Regions from separate parts of the Pseudomonas triticicola genome, predicted to be linked through region 1. Evidence: riboswitches for the same ligand, from Rfam matches in the RefSeq annotation. Region 1 holds a riboswitch; each other region holds the start of a gene.
What was found. Region 1 has a riboswitch for cobalamin ahead of KVG85_RS08455 (CbtB domain-containing protein). Riboswitches for the same ligand answer to the same signal wherever they lie in the genome.

Region 1 (4,672 bases):
TCAGCCTGATCGATGTGGTCGAGGACGGCATCGCTGTTTTGCAGTTTGGTGGCGGTTGCCAGGGCTGCGGCCAGGCTGACGTGACCTTGAAGGAAGGCATCGAGCGCACTCTGCTCGAGCGCATCCCGGAGCTCAAAGGCGTTCGCGACGTGACCGACCACACGCAGAAAGAAAACGCCTACTACTAAGGCGTTCGCTGCGAACATGAAAAACGGCGCCCCGTGAGCGCCGTTTTTTTATGGGCCACTTTCACCGCCCATTCGCGAGCAGGCTCGCTCCCACAATGAAATGCAATCACCTGTGGGAGCGACCTGCTCGCGAAAGCGTCTTCAAGGGCGATAAAGATGCGCATGCCCGGCGCGATACAACGACGACTCGCTGAACACCTCGCTGCCCAGCACCCGCCCGACCAGAATCAGCGCCGTACGCCGAAAGCCTTTGGCCTCGACCTTTGCGGCAATGTCCGCCAATGTACCTACCACCCAGTCCTGATCCGGCCATGTCGCGCGGTGAATAACGGCAATCGGGCAGTCCGCGCCGTAATGCGGCAGCAGTTCAACCAGTATCTTTTCCAGATGATTGACCCCCAGATGAATGGCCATGGTCGCGCCGTGCTGCGCCAGGCTCGCCAGTTCTTCGCCGGCGGGCATCGCGGTCTTGTCGGCGTAACGGGTCAGGATCACGCTTTGCGAAATGTCCGGCAGGGTCAACTCGGCGCCCAGCAGCGCTGCGCATGCCGCCGTCGCGGTTACGCCCGGAATGATCTCGAAAGGAATGTTCAGCTCACGCAAGTAGCGGATCTGCTCACCGATCGCGCCGTACAGACTTGGGTCTCCGGAATGCACACGGGCCACATCCTGGCCTTGGGCATGGGCAGTCCTGATCAGATCGATGATCTGTTCCAGATGCAGTTCAGCGCTGTTGACCACGGTGTCGGCCTGATGACCTTCCAGCACCGCTGCGGGTACCAGCGAACCGGCATAAATGATCACCGGGCAGCTGCGAATCAGCCGTTGGCCTTTGACGGTGATGAGTTCCGGGTCGCCGGGGCCGGCGCCGATGAAGTAGACGGTCATCGTTGAATCCTTGTGAAGAGGCGCAGGCACACTGCAGATGAAGCGTGCTCATGATCGATGGCGGGGATTATCGGGATTTTATGCAGCGCCGGCCAATGCCAGCGTGGCCTGCGCATATTTCTGCCGGTGGATCAGCAGTTTCGCCGGCGCCTGAATCAGTTGCTCGGCGAGAGCCAGCGCGGCGCTTTCCGCCACGCCGTAGCAGCCGGTGCGCTCAAAGGCGATCTGCGATTGATGGCTGAGGCGCTGCTGATAGGGCGCCAGTTCGGCACTGTTGAAATACTGCAGCGGCAGGTTCAATTGTGTGGCCAGTTCCAGCAACCCCGGTTCGTCGCGCTTGAGGTCGATACTCGCCAAAGCCTTGACCGCTCGCAGCTCGATGCGGTGCGCCTGCAACGCTTGATCGAGTAACGCACGCAACGTACTGGCCGGGCAGCCCCGCTGGCAGCCGAGGCCGACCACCAGGGTCGGCGCTGCGCGGTCATCGGTCATGCCTGATATGGGCCTGCGCTTTTGCGGCGGAACAACCATGCACTGATCAGGCCCAAGGCCAGCCAGAACGCGACGTTGGTCAGCTGCGAAGCGATTTTGAACTGGGTTTCCAGTGCCTCTGGGGCAAGCATCGAATGCACCTGCGGTTGCGGCGCGCCGATCACATGCGGCACGGCGAGAATCGCCACACCGAGAAGCTTCATCAGCCAGTGGCGGCTGAAGGCGATCAGTGCCAGGCCGACGGCGGTCGAAGCGGCAGTGCCGATCCACCAGATCTGCCGCGAAGCCAGATCGGCAGCCGCAGTGCCCGGCAATTCAGGTGGCAGGCCCAAGGTCGGCGCGAGAACGAACGTCGCGTAACCGGCCAGACCCCAGAGCAGCCCTTGCGAGGTTTTGGTTGGCGCGCGCAAGGTGTACAGGCCGGCGAGCATGAGGGCGAAACCCACCGCCACCACCAGATTGCCGCCAGTAGTCGAGACCACGCGCTGCCAGCCGTCTTCCGGCTCCCAGGCTTCGCCATCATGGCTGTGGGCGGCGGTGCCGGCGGCGTGTTCGTGAACTTGCGCGACCGGTTCGGATTTCTCGAAGGTTTCGGCCTGCAGAATCAGTGGCGAAACCCAGAAACTCTGCAGCAGGGTCAGCAGCAGGGCGGCCAGCAAGCCGGTGAAGCCTGCGGTTTGCGCGATACGCTTGATCATCTCGGCAAGCCTCAGTGGCACGGGAACGCGGCGCTGTGGCGGGTATCGTGGGCGGCGTTGTGCACCGCCTCGATGTGCGAGAAACCGGCGAACCAGACCAGGCTGGCACCGAGGATCGAGGCGAAGAGGGCGGCGGCCACGCGTTGGCCGAGTGTGGTGCTGCTGGAGATGTGGTCAGTGTGGCTGACGGTATTGCTGATGATCGACATAGCGCTTCCCTCTGAAATGTCAGCGGGTAAACAGAGCGCACGAAAATCCCTGCGAGCCGGGCACGCAGGGATTTCGAACAGCGCCCGCCCACCGCGGGTTTGTTTGTGGTCAGCGACGCTTGCGCGCGCTGGGTGTTGCGGGCCGGTCTCCGGGCTTGCGAGGGGCTGGCTTGTCGCCGACCTGCAAGCGTCACCTTCCCATGCCGGGGCACAGTGGATCTGACGCTTCGCTCGCTTACCGTTGCGGGGGCAGCACCGGACTGACATGGCTTTGAGTAAAGCACATGATTCACCGGTTTCCCGTTTCACCCTGTGAAGGGCACCCGTAACAAGGTGGGCAGGAGAACATGGGTTTGGGTTTTTAGTCAATTTCCGGGGAGTTTTCGGTGCTGCGGTGGGGGATTTTTCTGATGTTTTTGTGTGTATATCCGTTGCTGCGGGTGTTGCTGATTACGGTTTCGCCCTTACGGCGAGGCACTTTTTCCAAACGCCGAAAAGTACCCAAAAAGGCTTGCTCCTACGTTCGGCCTTCGCAGGCTCGGGTTCCTTCGCTGCGGGACTGATCCGGGCGCAGCGGCTCCGGTTTGCTTCGCTGCACCTCCTTGCGCTGTGTCTGGCTGCGCCAGACGGTCGCTGCGCTCCCACGCCCGGATCAATCCCTCCACTCAGCCTTCCGACGTCGCCGGTGGATCAAGATCAAGAGCACTCGAGCTTGCGCTCATTGTTGAGTGGTGAAAAGCGTGTGGTCTGCTTTGGATCTGTGTTGGATTCGCCCCTCATCGGAACGCCGCCCGCCCAGCCCTCTCCCGAGGGAGAGGGAGCCGATTTGCGGGCTTTTCAGAATCTGCATTCGACTCGATATCGCAAGTCGGCGTATTTCGCCTGAACACCTCGGTCAGTCCCCTCTCCCTCCGGGAGAGGGCTAGGGTGAGGGGCTTTTGCTCTGGCTCTTGATCTTTTGCCCCTTCGGCAGGCTTCGTTACGGGATCGGTCCCGTAACGAAGGTACCCCGAGCCCCAGCGAGCGGGCCGTACGCCGGGGCAAAGCCTTTTGCTTACTTTTTGCTGGGCCGGCATTCCGGTGTTTGAAAAAGTGAGTCGCTGTAAGAGCGAAACCGCCAGCGGCAGCACCCGAAGCAACGGATATGCCCCCAACCGCAAGGCTCAACACCTGCGCCCATTGACCCATCCCCACACCATGCGTAGCCTTGCGCTTTCGAGGTTCTTCGGCACTCGCCGAAGCTAAGAAGGGAACGCGGTCAAAGCCGCGGCTGCCCCCGCAACTGTGAACGGTGATGTTCGTTGCCACGCCACTGCCAGCTCAACCGATGAGCCAGCGGGAAGGCGCAATGAACGCCAGGCCCAGCGCCTGAACGCCGTCAGCCAGGAGACCTGCCTCGTCACAGATTCTCACTACAACCGGGCGGGGTGATCCGGTGGCGAATGCTTCCGGCGTGCATGCGCGCTGCCGGTTCTCGTCCCGTATGCCCGCCGCTTGCCAAAGGGCATACCGATGAAAACACTGGCCAAACTCCCCGTCACCATCGTCACCGGTTTCCTCGGTTCAGGCAAAACCACGCTGCTGCGGCACATGCTCGATAACGCTCAGGGCCGGCGCATTGCGGTGATCGTCAATGAGTTTGGCGAGCTCGGCATCGACGGTGAAATCCTCAAGCAATGCACCATCGGCTGCACCGAAGAAGAGGCCAGCGGCCGCGTATATGAGCTGGCCAACGGCTGCCTGTGCTGCACGGTGCAGGAAGAGTTCTTTCCGGTGATGCGCGAACTGGTGGCCCGTCGCGGTGACCTTGATCACATCCTTATCGAAACCTCCGGCCTGGCCCTGCCAAAACCGCTGGTGCAAGCCTTCCAGTGGCCGGAAATCCGTAGCGCCTGTACCGTTGACGCGGTGATCACCGTGGTCGACAGCCCGGCCGTCGCTGCTGGCACCTTCGCAGCGTTCCCGGATCAGGTCGATGCCCAGCGCAAACTCGATCCGAACCTTGATCACGAGTCGCCGCTGCACGAGTTGTTCGCAGATCAACTGGCCAGTGCTGACCTGGTCATCCTCAACAAAGCCGACCAGACCAGCGCGGAAGATCTGGCTCGGGTGCGCGCAGAAGTCGCCGAAGAGCTGCCGCCAGCAGTCAAAATCATCGAAGCCAGCAACGGCCGCCTGCCGCTCGACGTGCTGATCG
Region 2 (4,672 bases), 840 kb from region 1:
CAGCAGATCGAGACTGGCGCCATAGGTGAAGGCAAAGGCTTCATCGCGGGCAACGGCGATGCGCACACCTTTTAATAGAGGCTCGGCGGCGATGAGGTCAGGCGCGGCGAATTCAACGGCGGGGGGCAGCGCAACCTGGCAACTGCTGGCCAGCGCATCGGCGGCCGCGTCGAGGCGCAGATCCAGATCATTCAATTCGCTGGCCTGGACCAGGCCGAGGTGGCGGCTCGGCAATTCGATGCCGGTCTCGCGGGACAGCGCACCGTACCAGCGCAAACCTTCGGTGAGGCTGCCTTCGAGCAATTGCGCATGGCGCAAGGTGCCGACGCGGTTGGCCAGCACGCCAGCGAACGGCAAGTCCGGCTGATACTTCGCCAGGCCCAGCGCCAAGGCGCCAAAGGTCTGCGCCATGGCGGTGCCGTCGATCACGCCGAGCACCGGCACACCGAAGTGGCGCGCCAGATCAGCGCTGGATGGCGTGCCGTCGAACAGGCCCATCACGCCCTCGATCAGAATCAGGTCGGCTTCGGCGGCGGCTTCCCACAACAGCCGGCGACTTTCCTGCTCGCCGACCATCCACATGTCCAATTGATACACCGGCGCACCGCTGGCGCGCTCGAGGATCATCGGGTCGAGAAAGTCCGGCCCGCATTTGAACACGCGCACCTTGCGCCCTTGGTTGCGATGCAAACGGGCGAGTGCGGCGGTGACGGTGGTCTTGCCCTGACCGGAGGCCGGAGCGGCGATCAGCACCGCCGGGCAGTGACGTGGTTGCTTCAAAGTTCGACGCCTTTCTGCGCTTTGATCCCGGCTTGAAAGGCGTGCTTGAGCATGCCCATTTCGGTGACCGTGTCGCCCATTTCGATCATTTCCGGCTTGGCGCCGCGACCGGTGACGACCACATGCTGCATCGGCGGGCGCGCCTGCAAATCACTGAGCACCTGATCGAGATCGAGGTAGCCGTGCTTGAGGGCGATGTTCAATTCGTCGAACACCACCAGACCGATCGAAGGGTCGCGCAACAATTCGCGCGAGACTTCCCAAGCGGCGGTGGCAGCGGCGATGTCACGCTGGCGATCCTGGGTTTCCCAAGTGAAGCCTTCGCCCATGACGTGGAAACGCACCTGCTCGGGAAAGCGGCGGAAAAACAATTCTTCGCCAGTGCTGTTGCGGCCCTTGATGAACTGCACCACGCCGCACTGCATGCCGTGGCCCATTGCGCGGGCGAGCATGCCGAATGCCGAGCTGCTCTTGCCTTTGCCGTTGCCGGTCAGCACCAGCACCAGGCCACATTCGTCGGGCGAGTTGGCGATGCGTTCGTCGATCACGGCTTTCTTGCGCTGCATGCGCGCCAGATGGCGTTCGTCACGCTCGGGGGAATCAATCATGGGGGAGCTCTCCGTTGAGGCTGGATAACGGCGGGCAGGCACAAGAATAGACGGCAAAAAGCCTGGCATCGCCCACCGTGATGCCGCTGAGATGGATCAGGCCGGTCTCCGGGCTCATGAGCGGCGTTTCGCCGGACTGCGCGCCTTCCCGCTTCTTTCGAGGCAGTGGCTCAAGGCGCAGTTTTCACTCATTTACCGTTGCGGGGGCAGCGCCGGGATCATCGTGGCTTCGCTTGAAGACCACCCTCACCGGCTTCCCTGTTTCACTCTGTCGACGCGGGGCCACAGAGCACCTGAAACAAGCGGCGAAGGTTAGAGGGTTGGGGGTGGAGCGTCAATTGAAGAGGCGCTTTGCGCGCGAATAACTGCCGCTGATCAATTGTGCAGCGGCAATCTTGTGCCAGACTGTGACAAGTGATATCAAAGGGCCATGCTTTTTTCCAAAAAGCCCACTACAACAATAAGGATGACGACGATGCAAGGCATGATCATCAGCAACCCGCGCCTGGAATTCCTGCGCCCGGTGCTGGAACGCTGGTTTGACTGTATCGATCGCTACAACACCGTACGCGGCGACAACGACACGCCATATTGGCACGACGAGAAAGCCAATCTCGGTCTGCTCGCGGCAGCGGCGTGGATGGCTGAAATGGTCACGCTGAATGACACGGCCACGCGCAAACAGAACGAAGAAGGCGAGCGCAATGCCCGTGCCGATCTGCTGATCGCCGGCAGCGACGACCGCGCGTTCATTCAGGCCACGCAACGCTGGCCACGGGTCAACAACCTCAACCTGACCCAAGCCCTGCTCGACATCACCATTGATGCCAAGCGCATCAGCTACACCAGCGATCTCAAGCTCGGGTGCCTGTTCGTTGCTCCGCAAAAAGCCCAGCACAGCGCCAGCCCCGAAGAACTGCAGGACATGGTCGACGACCTGCAAAAGGAACACACCTGCGCAGTCGCCTGGTATTTCCCCTACGCCTATCGCAAATTGCACAGCGACGCTGGCAACTATCATCCGGGCATCGCCGTGCTGTTCAAGGAAGCCCGCGGTTGAGCAGTTGAACCATCGGGCCTGCGCCCTCCTCTATGTTTAGGAATGCATTCATAGGGAAGATCAGCAATGCGCAAGGCCCAACTCGCTCTCATCATCGCCGTCGCTGGCGGGCTCGCTGCCTGCGGTGAAACCTCCAGCCTGCAAGTCTCCGACGGCACCGGCCCATCGCCGAAACTGCCCGAACCGAACAAGACGCTGATCCCGACAGTCAACATCGCCCCGGCGGTGGGCTGGCCGGACGGCGCGAAACCGACCGCAGCGGCCGGCACCCAGGTCGCCGCGTTTGCCGAAGGCCTTGATCACCCGCGCTGGCTCTACGTGCTGCCCAACGGCGATGTGCTGGTGGCGGAAACCAATGCGCCGCCCAAGCCCGATGACAGCAAAGGCATTCGTGGCTGGGTGATGAAGAAAGTCATGGGCAAGGCCGGTGCCGGCGTACCCAGCCCGAACCGCATCACCCTGCTGCGTGATGCCGACCACGATGGCGTCGCGGAAACCCGCACGGTGTTTCTGCAGAACCTCAATTCGCCGTTTGGCATGACGCTCGTCGGCAATGATTTGTATGTGGCCGACACCGACCGCCTGCTGCGCTTCAACTACGAGCCGGGCGCCACCGAGATCAAGACCCAACCGATCAAAGTCGTAGACTTGCCTGGCGGCACGCTGAATCACCACTGGACCAAGAACGTCATCGCCAGCAAGGACGGCAACAAGCTCTACGTCACCGTCGGCTCGAACAGTAACGTTGGCGAAAACGGTCTGGATCAGGAAGAAGGCCGCGCGGCGATCTGGGAAGTGGATCGTGCGACCGGCAATCACCGGATCTTCGCCTCGGGCATCCGCAACCCCAACGGCCTCGCCTGGGAACCTACCAGCGGCGCATTGTGGACAGCGGTCAACGAGCGTGACGAAATCGGCAGCGATCTGGTGCCGGACTACATCACCTCGGTCAAGGACGGCGGCTTCTATGGCTGGCCGTTCAGCTACTACGGCCAGCACGTCGATGTGCGGGTCAAACCGCAGAATCCAGATCTGGTGGCCAAGGCCATCGCTCCGGATTACGCGGTCGGTCCGCACACCGCTTCGCTGGGCCTGACCTTCGCCGAGGGCAACAGCCTGCCGGCGCAATTCAAGGAAGGCGCATTCATTGGCCAACACGGCTCGTGGAACCGCAAACCGCACAGCGGCTACAAGGTGATTTTCGTGCCGTTCACTGGTGGCAAGCCGACCGGGCAGCCGGTGGATGTGCTGACCGGTTTCCTCGACAAGGACGAGAATGCGCTGGGCCGCCCGGTGGGCGTAGTGATCGATCAGCAAGGTGGCTTGCTGGTGGCGGATGATGTCGGGAACAAGGTGTGGCGTGTGTCGGCCACGAAGTGATGTTGAATGTGACTTGAAACAACTGTGGGAGCGAGCCTGCTCGCGAATGCGTAGTGTCAGCCTCCATTGAATTGGCTGATACACCGCTTTCGCGAGCAGGCTCGCTCCCACATTAGAATGTATGCGATTTTTACTACGGGTTATGCGCCAACTGCCCCGGCTGCAACACTCGCTTGGCGCTCAGATACGCCTTCTGCCAATAGGCCTTCGACAGGCTATCGAGCTTGACTGTGCCGCCTGTGGCCGGCGCGTGCACGAAGCGCCCCTCACCGACGTAAATCCCCGCATGACTGACCTGCGAGCCGCCATTGGTGGCGAAGAAAATCAGGTCGCCGGTCTGCAAGCCTTCCTTGCCGACATTCGGCGCCTGCATGACGATCATTTCGCGGGTCGAGCGTGGCAGCGAAATTCCCGCCGCGTCGCGGTAGACGAAACCGATCAGACCACTGCAATCGAAACCGGAATCTGGCGTGTTGCCGCCCCAGCGATACGGCGTACCGACCAGGCCGAGGGCACGGAACAGCACGTCTTCAGCAACGGGGGAAAAAGCCTGGGAGGGAGCGAACACGATCGGCGCGCGAACCACGGGGGCTGGCGGCGGTGTACGGCTGGCGCAGGCGCTGAGCAGCGCGGCGCAAAGGATCAAGGTGAGGCGGGCCGACATCGTCATAAGCAGAACATCCTGATCTGGCTGCGGCTTTCTCTGCCGAATGGACAGAAACAAAACCGCCTGCGTCATCACGCAGGCGGTTTGCCATCAATATAGATTCAGGATTCTAGCGGCTACGCGGCAAACTTCAAGTAAGACTTTAACTTCACCTTGTAAAGTTTACGTCTACTCCAT
Region 3 (4,672 bases), 730 kb from region 1:
CGCAGGTGCACGGCGTCGACGTCGACCAGCGCTTGCTCGACGATTGCGTCATCTTCCGGCGACCACGGTTGCAGCGCCGACAACCATGGTGTGCGCCCCAGCGCCACGGCGTCGAACACGCGAATGCCATCGTCGGTATCGGCCTGTTGCTCAACCACTGCGAGTGTCTGCGCGATGCTGCGCCGTGACATCTTGCCCAGCGCCTGACCGTCGAGCTGCACATGGCCCACGCTCGGTTCACGCAACCCGGCCAGCAATTTGAGCAACGTGGATTTCCCCGAACCGTTCGGCCCGACAATGCCCAGGGTCTCGCCGCGCTGAACGTCGAGGCTGACACCGTTGAGCAACTCGGCACCGCGCACTTTGAAGCCCACACCCGCGCAACTCAGAACCGTGTTCATCGCGCCGATCTCCGGCCCACCAGAATCAGCGCGAACACCGGCGCGCCGACCAACGCAGTGATCACGCCGACCGGGATCACCTGACCCTTGATCAGGGTGCGCGACAGCACATCGGCGGCGATCAGAAACACCGCGCCGCCCAGCGCACTGGCGGGCAACAGACGCGCATGCCCCGTGCCGAGCAACAACCGCGCGGCATGGGGAATCACCAGGCCGACAAAACCGATCGAGCCGACAATCGACACCATCACCGCCGTCACCAGCGCGGCGCAGCCGATCAACAGAATCTGCACGCGGCGCACGGCAATGCCGAGGGAGGCTGCCGAGTCCGCGCCAAAGGTGAACGCATCCAAGGCTCGGCGATGCCACAGACAAACAACCAAGCCCAACACCGCCACCGGCACCGCCAGCCACACCGACGGCCAGCGTACGCCGCCGAGATTGCCCAGCAGCCAGAACATGATGCCGCGCGCTTGTTCGGAGCTGGCCGAGCGGGTGATCAGAAAAGCGGTGAGGGCGTTGAACAGTTGCGAGCCGGCAATCCCGGCCAGAATGATCTGCCCGGTGCCACTGGCCGAGCCGCTGACCCGTGCCAACAAAATCACCAGTACGAACGCGGTCACCGCGCCGGCAAAGGCACCGACCGACAATGAAATCGCCCCGGCGCCGACGCCAAGCAGGGCGACCATCACCGCGCCAGTCGAGGCGCCAGCAGAAATTCCCAGCAGATACGGATCGGCCAACGGATTGCGCAGCAGCGATTGCAGGATCACCCCGCACGTCGCCAGGCCGGCGCCGCAGGCCGCCGCGACCAGCGCGCGGGTCAGGCGATAGTTCCAGACGATGCCTTCGTCGATCGGGTCGAGCACATAACCGGCGCCCCACAGCTTGTTGGCCAGCACCTGCAACACTACGCTCGGCTCGATCGAAGTCTCGCCAATGGCCACGCCGCCAATCAGTGCGACCGACAGCGTCAACAGCACCAGCAGCAAACGGATCAGGCGTCTGCTCATGGCGACAGGTCGTAGCCGTTGATGGCGCTGGCCAGTTGTGCGAGGCCGTCGAAGGTGCGCAGGCTGGCCTGCATGGCCATGGCGTCAAGGATGATGATGCGGTTGTGCTTGACCGCGTCCATGTTGCGCGTCACCGGATCACTGCGCAGGAAGGCGAGTTTTTTCTGATAGTCGTCCGCCGGGAAACGTCGACGATCCATGCGCGCGATCACCAGAAATGTCGGGTTGGCCTTGGCGATGGTTTCCCAGCCGACGGTCGGCCATTCTTCATCCGACTCGACCACGTTGCGCACGCCGAGGGTGCTGAGCATGAAATCGGGAACGCCTTTGTGCCCGGCCACGAAAGGCTCGATGTCCATCTCGGCGCTGGAGAACCACACCAGGGCGCTGACGTCTTTGCGCTGCTGCTTTTTCGCCGTGGCGATCGACTGCGCGAGGCTGGCTTTGAGCTGGTCATTGAGCTGCTCGCCACGCGCCTGCACATCGAAAATCGCTGCGAGCTGGCTCACGGCTTTGTAGATGCTGTCGATGCGAAACGGCGCCAGCCGCGTGCCGTCCGAGCCGACGAGGTTGTCCTTGGCTTCGCAGTCGGAGGGCAGCAGATAGGTAGGAATCTTCAGTTCATGAAACTGCTCGCGGGTGCCGACCGCGCCTTGCGGGCCGACCATCCATTCCAGCTCGACGGCTACCAGTTCCGGGCGTTTGGCGATCACCGCTTCGAAACTCGGCTCGTTGTCGGCGAGGCGCTCGATCCTGTCGTTCTGCGCTTTGTATGTGCCCAGCACGTCGTTGAACCACAGTGAGGTGCCGACGACTTTGTCGCCCAGGCCCAAGGCATAAAGCATTTCCGTACCGGCCTGGCCGATGGTCACCGTGCGCGCGGGCGCGTGCTGAAAGGTCAGGCTGCTGCCGCAGTTCTCCACGGTCAGCGGATACGCAGTCGGCGACGCTTGCGCCAGGGCGCAAAGGCTCAGAGCGGTGAGCAGGGTGGCAACGCGGGGCAGCAGCATGGGGCAGTCTCCAGGGGAACCGTACGGGAGCGGGCGGGTACGGTTTGGAAACACACCTCGGGCGCGGTCGTGGAAACTGCGCAAGGCCGGCACGGGGAAAATACGCGCGGCACGATGTCCTTCCCGGACACCCCGCCGGTTAGTCAGTCACTGTGCCGGCAGGTCTCCTGACTGATGCGTCATCGCCACGCTCCGGCCTTCCCGGGATTCACCCAGTGGCAGTCGAGGAGCAGGCTCGGCACCTACAGTTGCGGGGGCAGTTCCGATTGATGCTGTGCAAGCATTTCGGATTCCCTATTAATTCCGTGTGGAAACCGGCGGCGGCATGGTAGTCGATTTGCACGGTGGAGGGGGAGGCGAATCTGCCACAGCGTCGATTTTGCCGTCGGCATTGCAATCGGCCGTATGCACTGATTAATATACGATCCATATACATTTCGTATCGGATACAAATATGGGCATCGTAAAAATTTCAGAGGACATGCACGAGAACCTGCGCATCTCCAGCAACGCCCTCAGCCGCTCGATCAACGCGCAGGCCGAGCACTGGATGCGCATCGGCATGCTCGCCGAGCTGCATCCCAACCTCGACCACAGCGCCATTTGCCGCCTGCTGATCCGCGCCGAACAGAACGGCGGACTGGATCTGCAACAACTGACTCAGGAAACCGTCAGCGCATGAGAAACCAGATCAAGATCAACACGCCGGCCGACATCGAAAAATCCCGCGCCGCCGGCAAACTCGCCGCCGAAGTGCTGGCGATGCTGGTGCCGCATGTGAAGGCCGGGGTGACCACCGATGAGCTGGACCGGTTGTGCAACGACTACATCGTCAATGTGCAGAAAGCCGTGCCGGCCAACGTCGGTTATCACGGCTTTCCGAAAACCGTCTGCGCGTCGGTCAACGATGTGGTGTGCCACGGCATTCCATCGGGTACGCCATTGAAAGACGGCGACATCGTCAACCTCGACATCGCGGTGATCAAGGACGGCTGGTTCGGTGATACCAGCCGCATGTATGTGGTGGGCGAGGCGACTCCTGAAGCGCAGCACCTGATCAAGACCACCTACGAAGCCATGTGCGCAGGCATCCGTGCAGTGAAGCCGGGCGCAACGCTGGGCGATATCGGTCATGCGATCCAGAGCCTGGCGGAGGCGGAGGGCTTCAGCGTGGTGCGCGAGTATTGCGGCCATGGCATCGGCAAGGTCTATCACGATGAACCGCAGATACTGCATTACGGCTTTCCCAATCAGGGCCTGAAACTCAAGGCCGGGATGATTTTCACCGTGGAGCCCATGCTCAATGCCGGCAAACGCCATGTGAAGAACATGCCGGATGGCTGGACCGTATTGACCAAGGATGGCTCCTTGTCGGCGCAGTGGGAGCATATGGTCGCGGTGACGGAGACCGGCTTCGAAATTCTCACCGCCTGGCCGGATGAGATTGAAGGGTACCGGGCCATTGGCTAATACCGTGTCGCCTGCTTGCCCTCACCCTAGCCCTCTCCCAATGGGAGAGGGGACTGACCGAGGTGTTGTTGCGAGATACGCCGACGTGCGATACCGAGTCGAACTTACATTTTGAACAGCATGAAGATCGGCTCCCTTTCCCCCTCGCCCCCCGTGGGGGAGAGGGCTGGGGTGAGGGGGTAGATCCAACTGACTCAGCGCAATCAGTGAGCACCGGCAGCCTTGTTCAGGTCGCTCTCGGTCCATTCGGTATAAACGCAAGCATCCGCCGTCGCCCAGCGCACCCGGACCGGATCGCCGGCCTTGAGTGGCATGCCTGCTGCCGACAGCGCTTTCACCGTCATCGAAGCCCCACCCGCAGTCACCACGCTGCACGTCTGGCTCTCACCGAGAAACAGCACCTCCACAACATTCGCCGATACTTCATTCCAACCCGCCGCCAGCGGCTCATCCAGCGCCTGCTGCGTACTCAGCGCCAAGGCTTTTTCTGGCCGCACCATCAGCAGCACATCCTGATCAGTGTGCAACCCGGACGTCAGCCGAATCGACAACGACTGACCCTCGAAACTCGCTGCCGCATTGCCTTGCGCCTTGAGCTTGAGGAAGTTCGAATTACCCAGAAACGACGCGACAAAGGCATTCGGCGGATTCTGGTAAAGGTCATAACCACTGCCCAGACCAACGATCTTGCCGTGGCTGAAAATCGCGATGCGTTGCGACAGCCGCATGGCTTCTTCCTGGTCGTGGGTCACGTACACGATGGTGATGCCCAGGCGCC

Region 2: it holds a riboswitch for cobalamin, as region 1 does, so the genes downstream of both, cobO (cob(I)yrinic acid a,c-diamide adenosyltransferase) here and KVG85_RS08455 (CbtB domain-containing protein) in region 1, are expected to answer to the same signal.
Region 3: it holds a riboswitch for cobalamin, as region 1 does, so the genes downstream of both, KVG85_RS05360 (ABC transporter substrate-binding protein) here and KVG85_RS08455 (CbtB domain-containing protein) in region 1, are expected to answer to the same signal.

Annotation. Positions count from the first base shown of each region.
Region 1 is NZ_JAHSTX010000001.1:1,886,526-1,891,197, reverse strand. Features, by position in the region: gene nfuA (Fe-S biogenesis protein NfuA) at 1-188, shown strand, start outside; gene cobM (precorrin-4 C(11)-methyltransferase) at 330-1,076, opposite strand; gene KVG85_RS08465 (cobalamin biosynthesis protein) at 1,155-1,568, opposite strand; gene KVG85_RS08460 (CbtA family protein) at 1,565-2,266, opposite strand; gene KVG85_RS08455 (CbtB domain-containing protein) at 2,278-2,475, opposite strand; cobalamin riboswitch at 2,599-2,817, opposite strand; cobalamin riboswitch at 3,677-3,888, shown strand; gene cobW (cobalamin biosynthesis protein CobW) at 3,988-4,672, shown strand, end outside.
Region 2 is NZ_JAHSTX010000001.1:2,722,105-2,726,776, forward strand. Features, by position in the region: gene KVG85_RS12060 (cobyrinic acid a,c-diamide synthase CobB) at 1-780, opposite strand, end outside; gene cobO (cob(I)yrinic acid a,c-diamide adenosyltransferase) at 777-1,388, opposite strand; cobalamin riboswitch at 1,471-1,700, opposite strand; gene KVG85_RS12070 (hypothetical protein) at 1,864-2,448, shown strand; gene KVG85_RS12075 (PQQ-dependent sugar dehydrogenase) at 2,515-3,828, shown strand; gene KVG85_RS12080 (C40 family peptidase) at 3,962-4,498, opposite strand.
Region 3 is NZ_JAHSTX010000001.1:1,160,572-1,165,243, forward strand. Features, by position in the region: gene KVG85_RS05350 (ABC transporter ATP-binding protein) at 1-401, opposite strand, end outside; gene KVG85_RS05355 (FecCD family ABC transporter permease) at 398-1,414, opposite strand; gene KVG85_RS05360 (ABC transporter substrate-binding protein) at 1,411-2,424, opposite strand; cobalamin riboswitch at 2,565-2,758, opposite strand; gene KVG85_RS05365 (ParD-like family protein) at 2,879-3,106, shown strand; gene map (type I methionyl aminopeptidase) at 3,103-3,894, shown strand; gene KVG85_RS05375 (ABC transporter ATP-binding protein) at 4,098-4,672, opposite strand, start outside.